DNA from 4 places in the Pseudoalteromonas sp. CF6-2 genome. Region 4 is predicted to be linked to each of the others. Evidence: predicted binding sites of a transcription regulator. Region 4 holds the regulator's gene; each other region holds the start of a gene.

Region 1 (3,214 bases), 900 kb from region 4:
AAAAAGGAAAACTACCATGTATTTAGAACACGTAAACCTTGTTGTTAGTAATGTTGATGCCATGCTGCACTTTTATAAAGTCGCATTCCCGCACTGGCGTGTGCGTAGTCAAGGTGACAGCACATGGTCTGGCAAACCACGCAAATGGCTGCACTTTGGTGATGATTACCAATACCTTGCACTGAGTGATAACGGTGAAGATGAAAATCGTGATTTAGCGGGTCATCAAGTTGGCCTTGCCCATTTTGCTTATGTGACAAACGACATTAACGCCGTCATTGAACGTCTTGTTTCAGCCGGTTATGAAATTGATAAACGGGGTCCAGAAAATCCATACCGAAAAAATGTTTACTTTATCGACCCCGCAGGTTTTGAAGTTGAGTTTGTAGAGTATTTCAGTGATATTCCAAGTGAAAGGAATAATGATCTTTGATGTTGCCGGGAAATTTATGTCGCGCGGTAGTTGTAGCTGCGGGTTGACCCCGCGTCATTGGTTACCTATTGCGCGATGTAAAATCGCGCCTACAATACCTCGCAACTTTTACTGCACCCTATTCATTTCTTTCCAACTGGCTTTTAGGCTATTGGCAAAGCTGATGAACTTTTCTTTCATGGTACGCTTTACTTTGATCTCCACTGAGCCTAGCCATACGTTACCTTCAATGGTAATGGTTGGGCCCTGACCTTTATTTAGAGCAACTGACTTGTTTTCTACGCTGCCAATAACGCTAAACAGTTTAGATACCACATTAACGTGTTCAGGCACGTAGATCTCGTCGTTACCTAAAATACAGTTTACGTAAATAGTGACATGCTGATGCTGGAAAATCGCTTCACTAAAGTCGAGCTCAATTGAACCTAGGCAGTTTGTGAGGTGAATTTCTTTTGGCACAAGCCACTGGCCGCTGCGTTCATTTGAACCAAGAATACTACGTAACTGTAAGTTTTCATTATCATTGCTATGACTGTAGTGAGGTTTAAATTGAGCATGTTTATGTGATTTGTAATCAGTATCAGCTTTTAGCGCTAAGTCAGCAACAAGCTCAACAAGTACTTCGTTGCTGGTGGCTGACATTGCTTGATCTAGTCGGCGTTCAAATGCCTCAGCTGAAATAACGGCATGACTGTAGTTATAAATGAGTTGATCGATGACTTCTTCTCTTACTTGATCGATTGGGCGATCTTCAAGTTTAACGGCCATGGTAGTTCCCTGTTGTAATTATAAAGTGATTGTTCTGTTATTGGATATGTAGCAAAGCTCAGGCCAAAGTTTATTTATATAAAAATCAATGTATTGTGTTTTTTGGCTTGTTAGTAACTTCGTTAAATTAACCATAGATTAATATTATCTGCAACTAATTGGTCATTTTTGCAACATTGTGAACTTATTACCGAGCAGCCTGTAAATTGTTACCGAGAAGAATATAACCATTATATGACTAAATCCATAAGGTGTTGATATATAAGGGTTAAATAGTTGGCATTAAAGTCGCATTAGTTAATTCGTCTTTAATCAAAAGGAGAAAGATTATGAATACATTCAACAAGTCTATGATTGCCGCGTTAGTTATTGGTGCTACTAGCATGTCAGCTCAGGCAAGCAGCTGGGAAAATGAAAGTAAAGATGCTTGGATTGATGGTAAGGCAGAAACTGTTCTTTTAATGAACACAAATCTAAACAACTTTGATATCAACACAGATGTAAAAAATGGCAAGGTTGTACTAACTGGTAAAGTGAAAAGTGAGCTTGATAAAGAATTAGCGGAAGAGCTAGTACTGAGCTTAGACGGCGTAACTGATGTTGAAAACAAGCTTACAGTTGTAAAAGACATGAAGACTAAGCACGCCAAAAAAGATATGGGCGACTCAGCTGAAAGTGACTTAACAGATGCAAAAATCAGCACTGTAATTACTACACGCTTCCTATTTAACTCAGAAGTAGGTGGTACTGATATCGATGTAGATACTGATAATGGTGTTGTAACCCTTAAAGGTACCGTTGAATCTGAAGCTGAAAAACAACTTGCAGTAAGCATTGCAGAAAATGCTGAAGATGTTCGCAAAGTAATCGATGAATTAACGATTGTTGCTGAATAATAAGTAATTAATGAAAGCCCAGCTTTGGCTGGGTTTTTATTTTATTTTCAAGGAGTGAATCATGGATTTAATTCGCATTATATTGTCAGTTTTAATTCCCCCATTAGGTGTATTTTTACAGGTAGGTTTAGGTGCACAATTCTGGATTAATATTCTTTTAACTCTATTAGGGTACATTCCAGGCTTGATTCATGCTGTGTATATTATTGCTAAACGATAATTGCACACAAGGATGATTTAGGAGCACAGCAAGGAAACGCTGTAGGAGTAACGGATTATAAACCGCAAGGAGTTACATAATGGAAAACGTAGCAAAGCACAATGGAAAGCAAGGAAGTAACAAGGCGTTATGGACAAGCGCACAATGGCAACGCTTTATGGAAAAGGTGAAAGGATAATTGCTAAGGAGCAGCAAATGGTAAGGAACCTAAAATGGATGAAGCTAGCGTAAGGAGGTGACTATATGGAACAAGTACAAACGCAATCAAAACAAGGAACGGATCAGCAAGGAGTTGCTTTATGGAATAAGCAGCAGTGGCAAGACTTTATGGATCATGCGAAAGCAGTTGCACCACAGGTAACAGGGAAGGCTGACGATAAAAACCCGATATTATCATCTTCAGGTGATATCGGGTTTTTAATCACATCAGCAATTTATCTTTATAATTTAAACTGATTAACAGTTCTATTTAGTGACACTGCTAATTCATTCAAATCACGGGCTTCATCAGCCAATTCATGAGCATGATCTGCTGTGCTATTCACTAAATGATTAATAGCCGCAAGGCTGTTATTGATATCTTCTGCCACCACTGTTTGTTGCTCCGTAGAGGTCGCAATTTGATGACTTTGATCTTGTACGTTTGTCACTGATTGTGCGATGTCTTGCAGTGCTGTCAGTACAATTTGTGTTTGTTCAACAGAGCCCTCAGCGCGTTCTTGCCCTTGTTGCATCATCGTGGATGCTTGTTGAGCACTCTGCTGTAACCTGCTGATCATATTACGAATATCATCTGTTGACTCTTGCGTACGGCTAGCTAATGAACGTACTTCGTCAGCAACCACTGCAAAACCTCGACCTTGCTCGCCTGCACGCGCTGCTTCAATGGCAGCATTA
Region 2 (3,214 bases), 1.6 Mb from region 4:
CGAAGAGCGTCGCGCCCTCGCGAGTACCCTAAATATTACTTTGCCTGCGGCTGATGATGTTGAAGAAATTGAAGCGTCGTCGCGTTGCTTTATTGATCATGAAGGGCTTCATGTACATGCTCTGTTTATGTCGCCAAATGAAGGACGTTTTAATACGGTGACAGTTGCGTGTTTACTGCAAGATAATTGTTTATTGACGATTCGTGATGATGAATTAGCTGATTTTCGTTTATTAAGACTCCGTGCTCGTAAAGGGCAGGTGGCGTGTGATAACCCTAAACAATTACTCGTAACTTTATTTGATCAAAAGGTCGAAAATCATGCGGATATGCTTGAAGACATGCACCATCAGCTAGAAAATCTCAGTGCTTATGTACTTGAAGAGGATGGCTCAGACTTAGAGCAAGCGGTAAGTCGGATTGCACGGCTTGAGGACAACAACGGTAAAGTACGCTTATGCTTGATGGATACTCGCCGCAATATTTCGTTTTTACTGCGTTACCTTGGCGCACCTACTGAAGACCGTGAGTCACTTCGCGAGATTGTACTTGATATCGATACCCTGATGTCTCACTGTACTTTTTTGTTTGATAAAGTTAATTTCTTGATGGATTCAACTCAGGGTTTTATCAATATTGAGCAAAACCAAATCATTAAAACTTTCTCGATTGCATCGGTGGTTTTTTTGCCTCCCACAGTGGTTGCAAGTATTTACGGTATGAATTTTAATAGCATGCCAGAGCTTGAGTGGGCTTGGGGCTACCCATTTGCTATTGCCATTATGCTACTGTCCGGCTTCGCGCCTTATTTATTTTTTAAACATAAAGGTTGGCTGTAAAGGCATAAAAAAGCCCAGCGCTAGCTGGGCAAGGGGTCTTCGGATAGAAGTGTTAACCTTTTAATTCGCCTGTAGACGATTCGATATGTGCACGAACAAACCATTGGAACTGTTCAAGCTCTGCAAGTTGGCCTGTGATCATATCCTCAGAAACAGGGTCTAATTCAGCAAGTTGCTCAAGCGCCTTACGGTGATCTTTATTGACGCCGTTATAAACTTTATCAAGAGCAGTTAAGTGATCAGATACTAGCCCTTTGCCTAGTGAGTAATCTTTCCACTCGCGGCGATCAACGATTGACTGTGGTGTGCCAACAGGAACACCGCCCATAGTTGCAATACGCTCGGCAATAGTGTCGGTCATTTCTTGAACGGCACTTACTTGTGGATCAAGCATTTCATGCACACCGATAAAGTTTGGACCGACAACATTCCAGTGGATATGCTTAAGAGTAAGATGTAAATCGATTAAAGCGACCATGCGCTTGTCTAAAATAGCAATTGTATCGGCTGCTGATTCGTTATTAACGCCTGGGGCCGTGAATTCAGCGACTTTTGATGATGTATTACTCATTACTCCTCCGAGATTCTCTAAAATTGTATTTCCATAAAGCTTTTAAGTTACCTAGTCGTTACTTAAAAAGCGAAGTTATTAGAGTAGAAGCAATCGTTATGCCGATATCTGAAATTTTTTAAGTTTATGATTTTTAATGTTTTATTTTTATTTTTATTTTGAGGGTGCTCAACAAGATACTGAATGAATATGAAAAGTCTGCACACTCTATGTAAAAAATTCAGTGTGCAGAAGCTAGGAACATAAATCGTTAAGAGAGCAGGGCCGCTGCTAAACGAACAAAGTCAGAAGAGGTTAAAATGCCAACTAAGTTATTATCATCATCGACAACGGGCATACAGCCGTGACGGTTTTCAACAAAAAACTTTGCTACTTCATGCAATGGTTGATTAGGTGAAATACTTGTGAAATCAGTGGCCATAATATCTTGCACTTTAGTTTGCTTTTCTTTGCGTTCAAGTGCACTGGCACTGAAGTTCGCCATAATACTCATTACTTGAGCGATCATGATCTTTTGAGTCAGCATGCCAACTAAACCACCATGCTCATTAATGACAGGAATGTGTCGAATATTTTTTTCTTTCATTAAGTTATGAGCATCATGCAATGAGTTTGCTGCGGTGATAGCCAGCGGATCGGGCGTCATCAAGTCTGAAACAAGGTGTGTCATGGTAAAGTCCTAGTAATTTAATCATGTTGGTATCAGTGTAGCCTGAATATGATTGAGTGCACTTCACCTAGATCAAAGTTTATGATTAATTACTTAATTTTTTTAATGATAAGGAATTAAAATTAAACTGTTCAAATGATTAAAATGTGGTTTCAATTCGGTTTCGACCATTGTTTTTAGCCGAATAGAGGGCTTTATCTGCTCGGTTAATTAAGTCGTCAAATGTGTCTGCTTGTTGCCAATGAGTAAGGCCAAAGCTGGCTGTGAGTGAAATGATTTGTTGTTTATATTCAATTTGACTTGTTTCTATGGTCTGGCGAAGCTTTTCAAGTTTTTGGTAGGCTTGCTCTGGGGATTTTTCGATACTGAGAATGAGAAATTCCTCGCCCCCTAAACGGCAGCATAGATCTTCTCGGTGTAGGTGACGTTGTAAAAGCTCTGCTAACACTTCCAGCACTAGGTCTCCTGCTTCATGCCCGTAGTTATCATTTATGCTTTTAAAAAAGTCGATGTCTAAAGCGCTTGCATAAAGGAAAGTCGCATGCTGATTAGTCAATAACTGCCGTTTGTCTAAAACATACTGAAGACCTCGACGGTTATATAAATTTGTGAGTGGATCCTTGAGTGATAGTTCAGCATAGCGCCGTTTTTCATCGATTAGAAGGGTGGTGATAAGCCCAAGCCCTGTCATGACAAATACCGTGGCATGAGCAACCACGGTTAATGAGTAAAGTGTCAGTAGGTTATGTGAATGAGTGATAATAGTTAACTGAGTAATAGGCACTAAAAGTAAAATACATTGTGCTGCTAAGAGCACAGTATTACCTATATTGCTCTTGTATAGTGCTCGGGTAAAAGTAAAGTAAATAAGGGCAGGTAACACGGTTAGAGTAAAACATGCCTCTACTAAAGCAAGTTGGTTAATACTGTTTGTGAATAATACGCAAACTGAAAAAATAGCACCGTGGCCAATCATTAATCGATTAAAGCGGCACTTTTCATCGTGGTTATAAATCGAGAGCTGAAGTAGTACCATTGACAGAATATAAATAATAACACTGGGCCGAAAATCACTGGGAAGCCCGAAAATATTTTGTATCCACAGCCAAGCAAAGCCAGCAACACCTAGATAGAA
Region 3 (3,214 bases), 560 kb from region 4:
CTATCCATTTGATCAATTAGATTCTGTGCATCTGTCATCACTAAAGAACGCGCAACATTTGACGATGGCTGATTTAGGCTTTCTTGAATATTATTAAAAAACGAATTAACACTGGTTGATACACTATTTGACTCTTCTGAAAATAAGCTATCCATGCGGCTTGCTTCAGTTACAAATTGGTCAAAAAATGCTTTACTTGACGTGTCACGATTGAGCTGTTTTTGCGCAAACTCATTGAGTAAACGATAAGTTTCACCACGACCAACTTGATTGTCGATCATGGTAGTAAATTCTGTTCGCTCACGTACATAGCCTTCTGTATTAACATTGGCTATATTTTTACTGGTGGTTTGCAGCAACTGTGAGTTTGCTCTTATACCAGCATTTGCAATGTCATAAATATTAAATGACATGAGGGCTTACTCCTTAACGTACCAATGAAGCAGCAACACTTTGAAGCTCAACACGCTTTAGCACCTGCTTTATTTTATCGGCATAATTTGGGTCTGTTGCATAACCTGCTTTTTGTAAAGAATCTAAAAATGCTGCAGGCTCTGCGGTGTTTTCAAGTGCTTCTTGATAACGAGGATTCTCATTGAGGAAATCCACAAAATCATGAACACTTTCTTTAATTGATTGATAAGAACGAAAACTGGCTTGTTTCTTAACAGGCACACCTTGCTCAAACTCCAAAGTAAGTTTGCTTGCTTTGTCACCTTGCCAGCTTTTATCAGATTTAATATTGAATAAGTTGTTACTACTGGTGCCGTCTGCTTTACTAATAATGTGTTTTCCCCAACCTGTCTCAAGGGCTGCTTGCGCAACCATGACAGCAGGATTTAAACCAATTTTCTCAGCTGCATTTTTAGCATGTTCCCACACCGTGCTGATAAATGATTCAGCATCATCAAAGCGATTTTCAGTTTGTTCATTGGCTGACGTAGTCTCGACAGCTTTAGTCGTCGTATCTGGCTGTTCAACACTACTTGCACGTCTATCACTGTTAAACTCAGTTGTTGTTCTAAGCACAGAGCCTGGCATAAATTTTTTGCCATCAGGCGATAACTGCTGAACAATAAGATCTGCTAAACCCAATGAGCCATTTGAAGACAGCTCGACTGATAGCTGCTGATCATGCATCTCTTCAAAAAACTTTACGCCACTGGTGTTAAAAGGACTGTCTTTATCTTCGAACGCTTCATTCGCTTTACGCATGCTCTTCAAGAGCATTTGTGTGAAGATAGATTCAAATTGTGCCGCCGCCTTTTTTAGCGCTTCTTTTGACGCATCGCTAGAGGCATCATTTTTTAGGGCACTTTGACGTAATGAGTCTAAGTTACCTAAATCAAAAAAGTTTTGCTTGTCGAGATGATTAGTATCCATCAGCTTTTTGACACAATAATTATTAATACCCAATCAAATGCAAAAAATGAGCCAACAAATAAGAGAAAAGAATGTAGAATAATAACGCAGAGACTAAAAACGCGCTTTCGCGCGTTTTTAGTTAATTAAATAATCACAAGTTGCCCGTTTATGGCCCCTGCTTGCTTAAGAGCTTCAAGAATGGCCATTAAGTCACCTGGGGCTGCCCCTACTTCGTTAATAGCACGCACCAGATCATCAAGACTAATTCCTGGATTAAATACAAATGCACGAGAATCATCTTGGTTAACATCGATAATACTTTGATTAGTCACAACTGTTTCACCCTCGCTAAATGCGTTTGGCTGCGAAACATTTTGCTGCTCAGCAATGGTAACGGTTAATCCACCATGCGTTATCGCCGCCGGTTGCAACTTAACATTCTTACCAATCACTATTGTGCCTGTACGTGAATTAACAATAATTTTTGCTGCAGTGTCAGCAGGCTTGAACTCCAAATTTTCAAGCGTTGATAAATAAGCAACACGCTGCGATGCATCACGAGGTGCAAGCACTCTCACTGACGCCGCATCAATTGCTTGCGCGCTATTTGGACCAACTAAGTCATTAATTGTTTGCTCTAATCTTTTTGCTGTTGTGAAATCTGGGCGATTCAAATTAAAGGTAATGTAGTCACCTTGCATAAACGGGCTTTTAACTGCTCTCTCAACCGTTGCGCCATTTGGAATACGCCCAACAGTGGGTGTATTGATAATAACACGGCTACCGTCAGCACCTTCTGCCCCTAACCCACCGACGACAAGGCTACCTTGGGCAATCGCATAGGTGTTGCCATCCACCCCTTTTAAGAAGGTTTGCAGTAATGTACCGCCACGTAAACTTCCTGCACTACCAATTGAAGAAACAGTGATGTCAATTGTTTGGCCAGGCTTTCTAAATGCAGGCAGTTCTGCATGCACAGCAACAGCGGCAACATTTTTAATTTTTGGCTTTAAACTCGCCGGCAAAGTTATGCCAAAACCATTGAGCATGGCTTTAAAGCTTTGTTCAGTAAAACGGCTTTGCTCACCAGTACCTGGCAAACCAACAACCAGACCATAGCCAACTAATTGGTTAGAGCGAACACCTTCAACCATAGAGACATCTTTAACCCGCTCAGCCTGCACACTAAACTGCAAACTAAGTAAGCAAAGTGCGATGATGTATTTAACCCCATTCATGATGTGTTACCTCTAAAAAGGAAAAAGTGAACTGCTGAAGAATCGTGAAAGCCACCCAGCACTTTGCGACTCTTGCATTTGCCCTTTTCCTGAATATTGAATTCGTGCATTCGCAATGCGATTTGATGTGACTGTATTATCGGCAGTGACATCTTCAGGGCGAACTAAGCCTTCTAAACGAATAAATTCTTCGCCTGTATTTAAGGTTAACCACTTTTCACCGCGGATCACTAAATTGCCATTAGGCAAAACGCGCATTACATTGACGGATATATCACCAAATAAGCTATTAGACTGGTTTGACTTTGAATCGCCTTTAAACGATGAACCTGAGCCAATGCCAAACTGGATGCTATCTCCGCCTATATTAACTGGGTTTCCACCTAAGCCGATAACCGGATCTAAGCTGGCATCCGTTTCTTTATCTGTTTCAGTTTTTGCCGCTTTCGATGCTTGCGTAGACTCTTGCAACTTAACAGTAATAATATCGCCTGTTCTGAGTGCTTTTTTATCTGAATACAGATCATTTGACAGATAACTATCAAACAATGAACCTGTTGGTACCATTTGTTCAGCAGAAGGCTCTGGATACATAGGTGCATAGTAAGGGT
Region 4 (3,214 bases):
CGACCATGCGGAATAGCAATACCTCTACCAATTCCTGTGCTCCCCAATTTTTCTCGATTGAGTAAAGCATTAAGAATATCTTGCTGCGATAGATGAGGAAGCTGCTCATGAGCGAGTTCGCTGATAAATTCGAGAATTCTTTTTTTGCTATTAAAAAGGACCGCAGCTTTGCTGCAGTCCTGGCTAGTAAGTGAACTAAGTTTCATAATTTAGTGTCGAGCTAATTTCTCTTTGTGTTTAATTACTTGGCGATCAAGCTTATCAATTAGCGAGTCGATGGCCGCGTACATATCTTGATGCTCTGTAGAGGCAAACAGTTCGCCTCCGTTTACATGTAAAGTTGCTTCTGCTTTTTGACTTAATTTTTCTACGTCTAAAATGACATGAACATTATTAATATGATCAAAATGCCTTTCTAGTTTCGCAAACTTGGTGTTTACATAGTCTTTTAATGAATCTGTGATTTCTACATGACGACCAGTTAGGTTTAGTTGCATAAGCATTTTCCTTCTATGTAAAACGTCTAAATCAAGCTTTTACGCTGATTAGACGGCGGTATTGCTAGAGACTCTCGGTATTTTGCAATTGTACGTCTAGCTACTTTAATTCCTTGCTCAGCCAATATATCTGCAATCTTACTATCACTCAATGGCTTCGCTGAGTTTTCTGCGGCAATAAGCTTTTTGATTAAAGCGCGTATTGCCGTTGATGAACACTCGCCACCATTTTCTGTGCTGACGTGGCTTGAGAAGAAATATTTCAACTCAAAAATACCCCTTGGGGTATGCATATATTTTTGCGTTGTAACCCGTGAAATCGTCGATTCATGCATTTCGACCATTTCAGCGACATCATTTAGCACCATCGGTTTCATCGCCTCAGGGCCGTGTTCAAAGAAAGCCTGTTGTTGTTGAACAATACAGTTCGTTACTTTTAATAAAGTATCATTCCGGCTCTCTAAGCTTTTAATAAACCACTTAGCTTCTTGCAGATGAGAGCGAATAAACTGACTGTCGCTGCTTGATTTTACAGAGCGTGACATAGCCGCATATTGGCTATTCACTCTGATCTTTGGCATACAGTCAGGGTTAAGCTCAACGACCCAACGACCTTTTACTTTTTTTACTGATACGTCGGGTATGACGTATTCAGACTCTTCACGTACGATGCTATCCGCGGGCTTAGGGTTCAAGCTATGGATAAGCGTCATGACTTCTTTTAGCTCGTTTTCTTTAAGCTTAGTCTTTTTCATCAAAGTACGATAGTCGCGACTTGCTAATAATTCGATGTGCTCAGATAAAACCATTTTAGTTTCAGCCAAATAAGGTGTATCTGCATCGAATTGACGAAGTTGAATACATAGGCACTCTTGTAAACTGCGAGCACCAATGCCGACAGGATCAAATAGCTGTATTCTTTTTAGGACCGCTTCGACTTCATCAAGTTCTATTTCTTCTTCTTCATCATCGTTTTGATTAAAGCTTTCAACAATATCCTCACAACTGACGGTTAAAATACCTGAGTCATCAATAGCTTCGACTATAGCAACAGCAATTGCTTCATCAGTTGGACTAAATGGGGTCAACTGTAGTTGCCACATCAGATATTCGTGGAGAGTTTCGGTTGACGCACCTTGATAAATAGACTCATCTTCTGGCATTGGCCCTGAAGAGGTTGAAGGAGCTGCACTCATGTACTCATCCCACGTGACGTCCATTGCTAGGTCGTCACTAACGGTATCTTTATTGAGTGCATCACTGCTTTCTTGCTCGTACTCACTTGGTGCTTCTTCTGCCGTAGCAGTGACTTGTGAATCATCAGAGTCAGATTTTTGTTCGTTTTTACCGATTACGTCTTCACTGTAATCCGCTTCTTCCACTTCAAGTAGAGGATTACTATCAAGCGCTTCTTGTATTTCTTGCTGGAGATCCAATGTACTAAGTTGCAATAAGCGAATGGCTTGTTGCAGTTGTGGAGTCATTGTAAGTTGCTGGCCCATGCGCAGCTGTAATGATTGCCTCATGTATCCCTAACAATCCTTTTTAAATCATTTATTGATACTAATTTGAGTCAATATCAATATGTTGTCATTATTGTAAGTCTAGCAGATGCTCTAGTCGGTGGTGTATTGGTTACAACCTGAATTGCTCGCCTAGATAAACATCGCGTACGGTTTGGTCTGCTAATACGTGTTCAGGCGTGCCTGATGCAATTAGCTCCCCATGAGAAACAATGTAGGCTTTTTCACAAACATCAAGGGTTTCTCGAACATTATGGTCAGTTATTAGTACACCGATACCACGGTTTTTCAAATGCTCTATAATTTTCTTTATATCTAACACTGAAATTGGATCAACACCAGCAAAAGGCTCATCTAGCAGAATAAATTTTGGATCTGCGGCTAATGCTCGCGCGATTTCAACACGGCGACGCTCGCCTCCTGATAGCGCCATACCTTGGCTATCTCGAATGTGCTGAATACTAAATTCATCAAGCAGGTTATTGAGTGTTTCTTCTCGTTGCTGTTTTTTAAGATCTTTACGTGTTTCAAGAATCGCCATCAGATTTTGGTAGACCGTCAACTTTCTAAAAATGGATGATTCTTGGGGTAAATAGCCAATACCTAATCGAGCGCGATTGTGCATGGGTAATAAAGTGATGTCGTTGTCATCAATACTAATTTTACCTTTGTCGCTTGGCACTAGCCCAACAATCATGTAGAAGGTGGTGGTTTTACCTGCACCATTAGGGCCTAGTAGGCCAACAATACTGCCAGCTTCGACTTCTAGTCCCACATTTTTGACAACTTGGCGGCCTTTATAGCTCTTTGCTAACAGCTCTGCTTTTAATGTACTCATGGCTGGCCTTTATCATCTTTTTTATTATCAACAGGCACTAAGATTGTATGCACACGATCCGTTGAATTTTCGTCTTTTTCAGCACTAATGAGTTGTTGTTCCATGTCATAAGTTATACTTTTTGCACTGACTTTTTGCCCTGCTTGTGTCACTTGTGCATCGCCAACTAAAGTGAGTAAACGCTTTGCTACATCGTAACGTACTTCGTCTGCACTGGCGCTCATAACCGTGCCATCTTCTTGTTTTTCTTCAAAGTAGGCTGGCTTACCTGTGGCAATGATAAGTGAAACAGTACCATCAACCTCACCAGCATGTGCTTCTAGGCGATCTGCGGTAATACGACGATTACCATGGGT

What was found. The regulator sigma-54, encoded in region 4, starts transcription at its own class of promoters, with help from an activator protein. The targets are predictions, from matches to a motif close to GTTGGCACGNNNNTNGNNT.
Region 1: the regulator sigma-54 is predicted to act here: its motif matches at 1,477-1,495, upstream of L3Q70_RS01875 (BON domain-containing protein).
Region 2: the regulator sigma-54 is predicted to act here: its motif matches at 1,497-1,515, upstream of dps (DNA starvation/stationary phase protection protein Dps).
Region 3: the regulator sigma-54 is predicted to act here: its motif matches at 1,421-1,439, upstream of flgJ (flagellar assembly peptidoglycan hydrolase FlgJ).

What each region holds. Positions count from the first base shown of each region.
Region 1 is NZ_CP091442.1:388,258-391,471, forward strand. Features, by position in the region: gene L3Q70_RS01865 (VOC family protein) at 17-433, shown strand; gene L3Q70_RS01870 (LiaF domain-containing protein) at 542-1,201, opposite strand; gene L3Q70_RS01875 (BON domain-containing protein) at 1,531-2,097, shown strand; gene L3Q70_RS01880 (YqaE/Pmp3 family membrane protein) at 2,159-2,317, shown strand; gene L3Q70_RS01885 (hypothetical protein) at 2,561-2,773, shown strand; gene L3Q70_RS01890 (methyl-accepting chemotaxis protein) at 2,758-3,214, opposite strand, start outside.
Region 2 is NZ_CP091442.1:1,076,489-1,079,702, forward strand. Features, by position in the region: gene corA (magnesium/cobalt transporter CorA) at 1-838, shown strand, start outside; gene dps (DNA starvation/stationary phase protection protein Dps) at 891-1,409, opposite strand; gene L3Q70_RS04970 (CBS domain-containing protein) at 1,660-2,079, opposite strand; gene L3Q70_RS04975 (GGDEF domain-containing protein) at 2,219-3,214, opposite strand, start outside.
Region 3 is NZ_CP091442.1:2,547,238-2,550,451, forward strand. Features, by position in the region: gene flgK (flagellar hook-associated protein FlgK) at 1-413, opposite strand, end outside; gene flgJ (flagellar assembly peptidoglycan hydrolase FlgJ) at 427-1,383, opposite strand; gene L3Q70_RS11870 (flagellar basal body P-ring protein FlgI) at 1,509-2,603, opposite strand; gene flgH (flagellar basal body L-ring protein FlgH) at 2,616-3,214, opposite strand, start outside.
Region 4 is NZ_CP091442.1:3,110,650-3,113,863, reverse strand. Features, by position in the region: gene ptsN (PTS IIA-like nitrogen regulatory protein PtsN) at 1-206, opposite strand, end outside; gene hpf (ribosome hibernation promoting factor) at 210-497, opposite strand; gene L3Q70_RS14385 (RNA polymerase factor sigma-54) at 524-2,023, opposite strand; gene lptB (LPS export ABC transporter ATP-binding protein) at 2,133-2,858, opposite strand; gene lptA (lipopolysaccharide transport periplasmic protein LptA) at 2,855-3,214, opposite strand, start outside.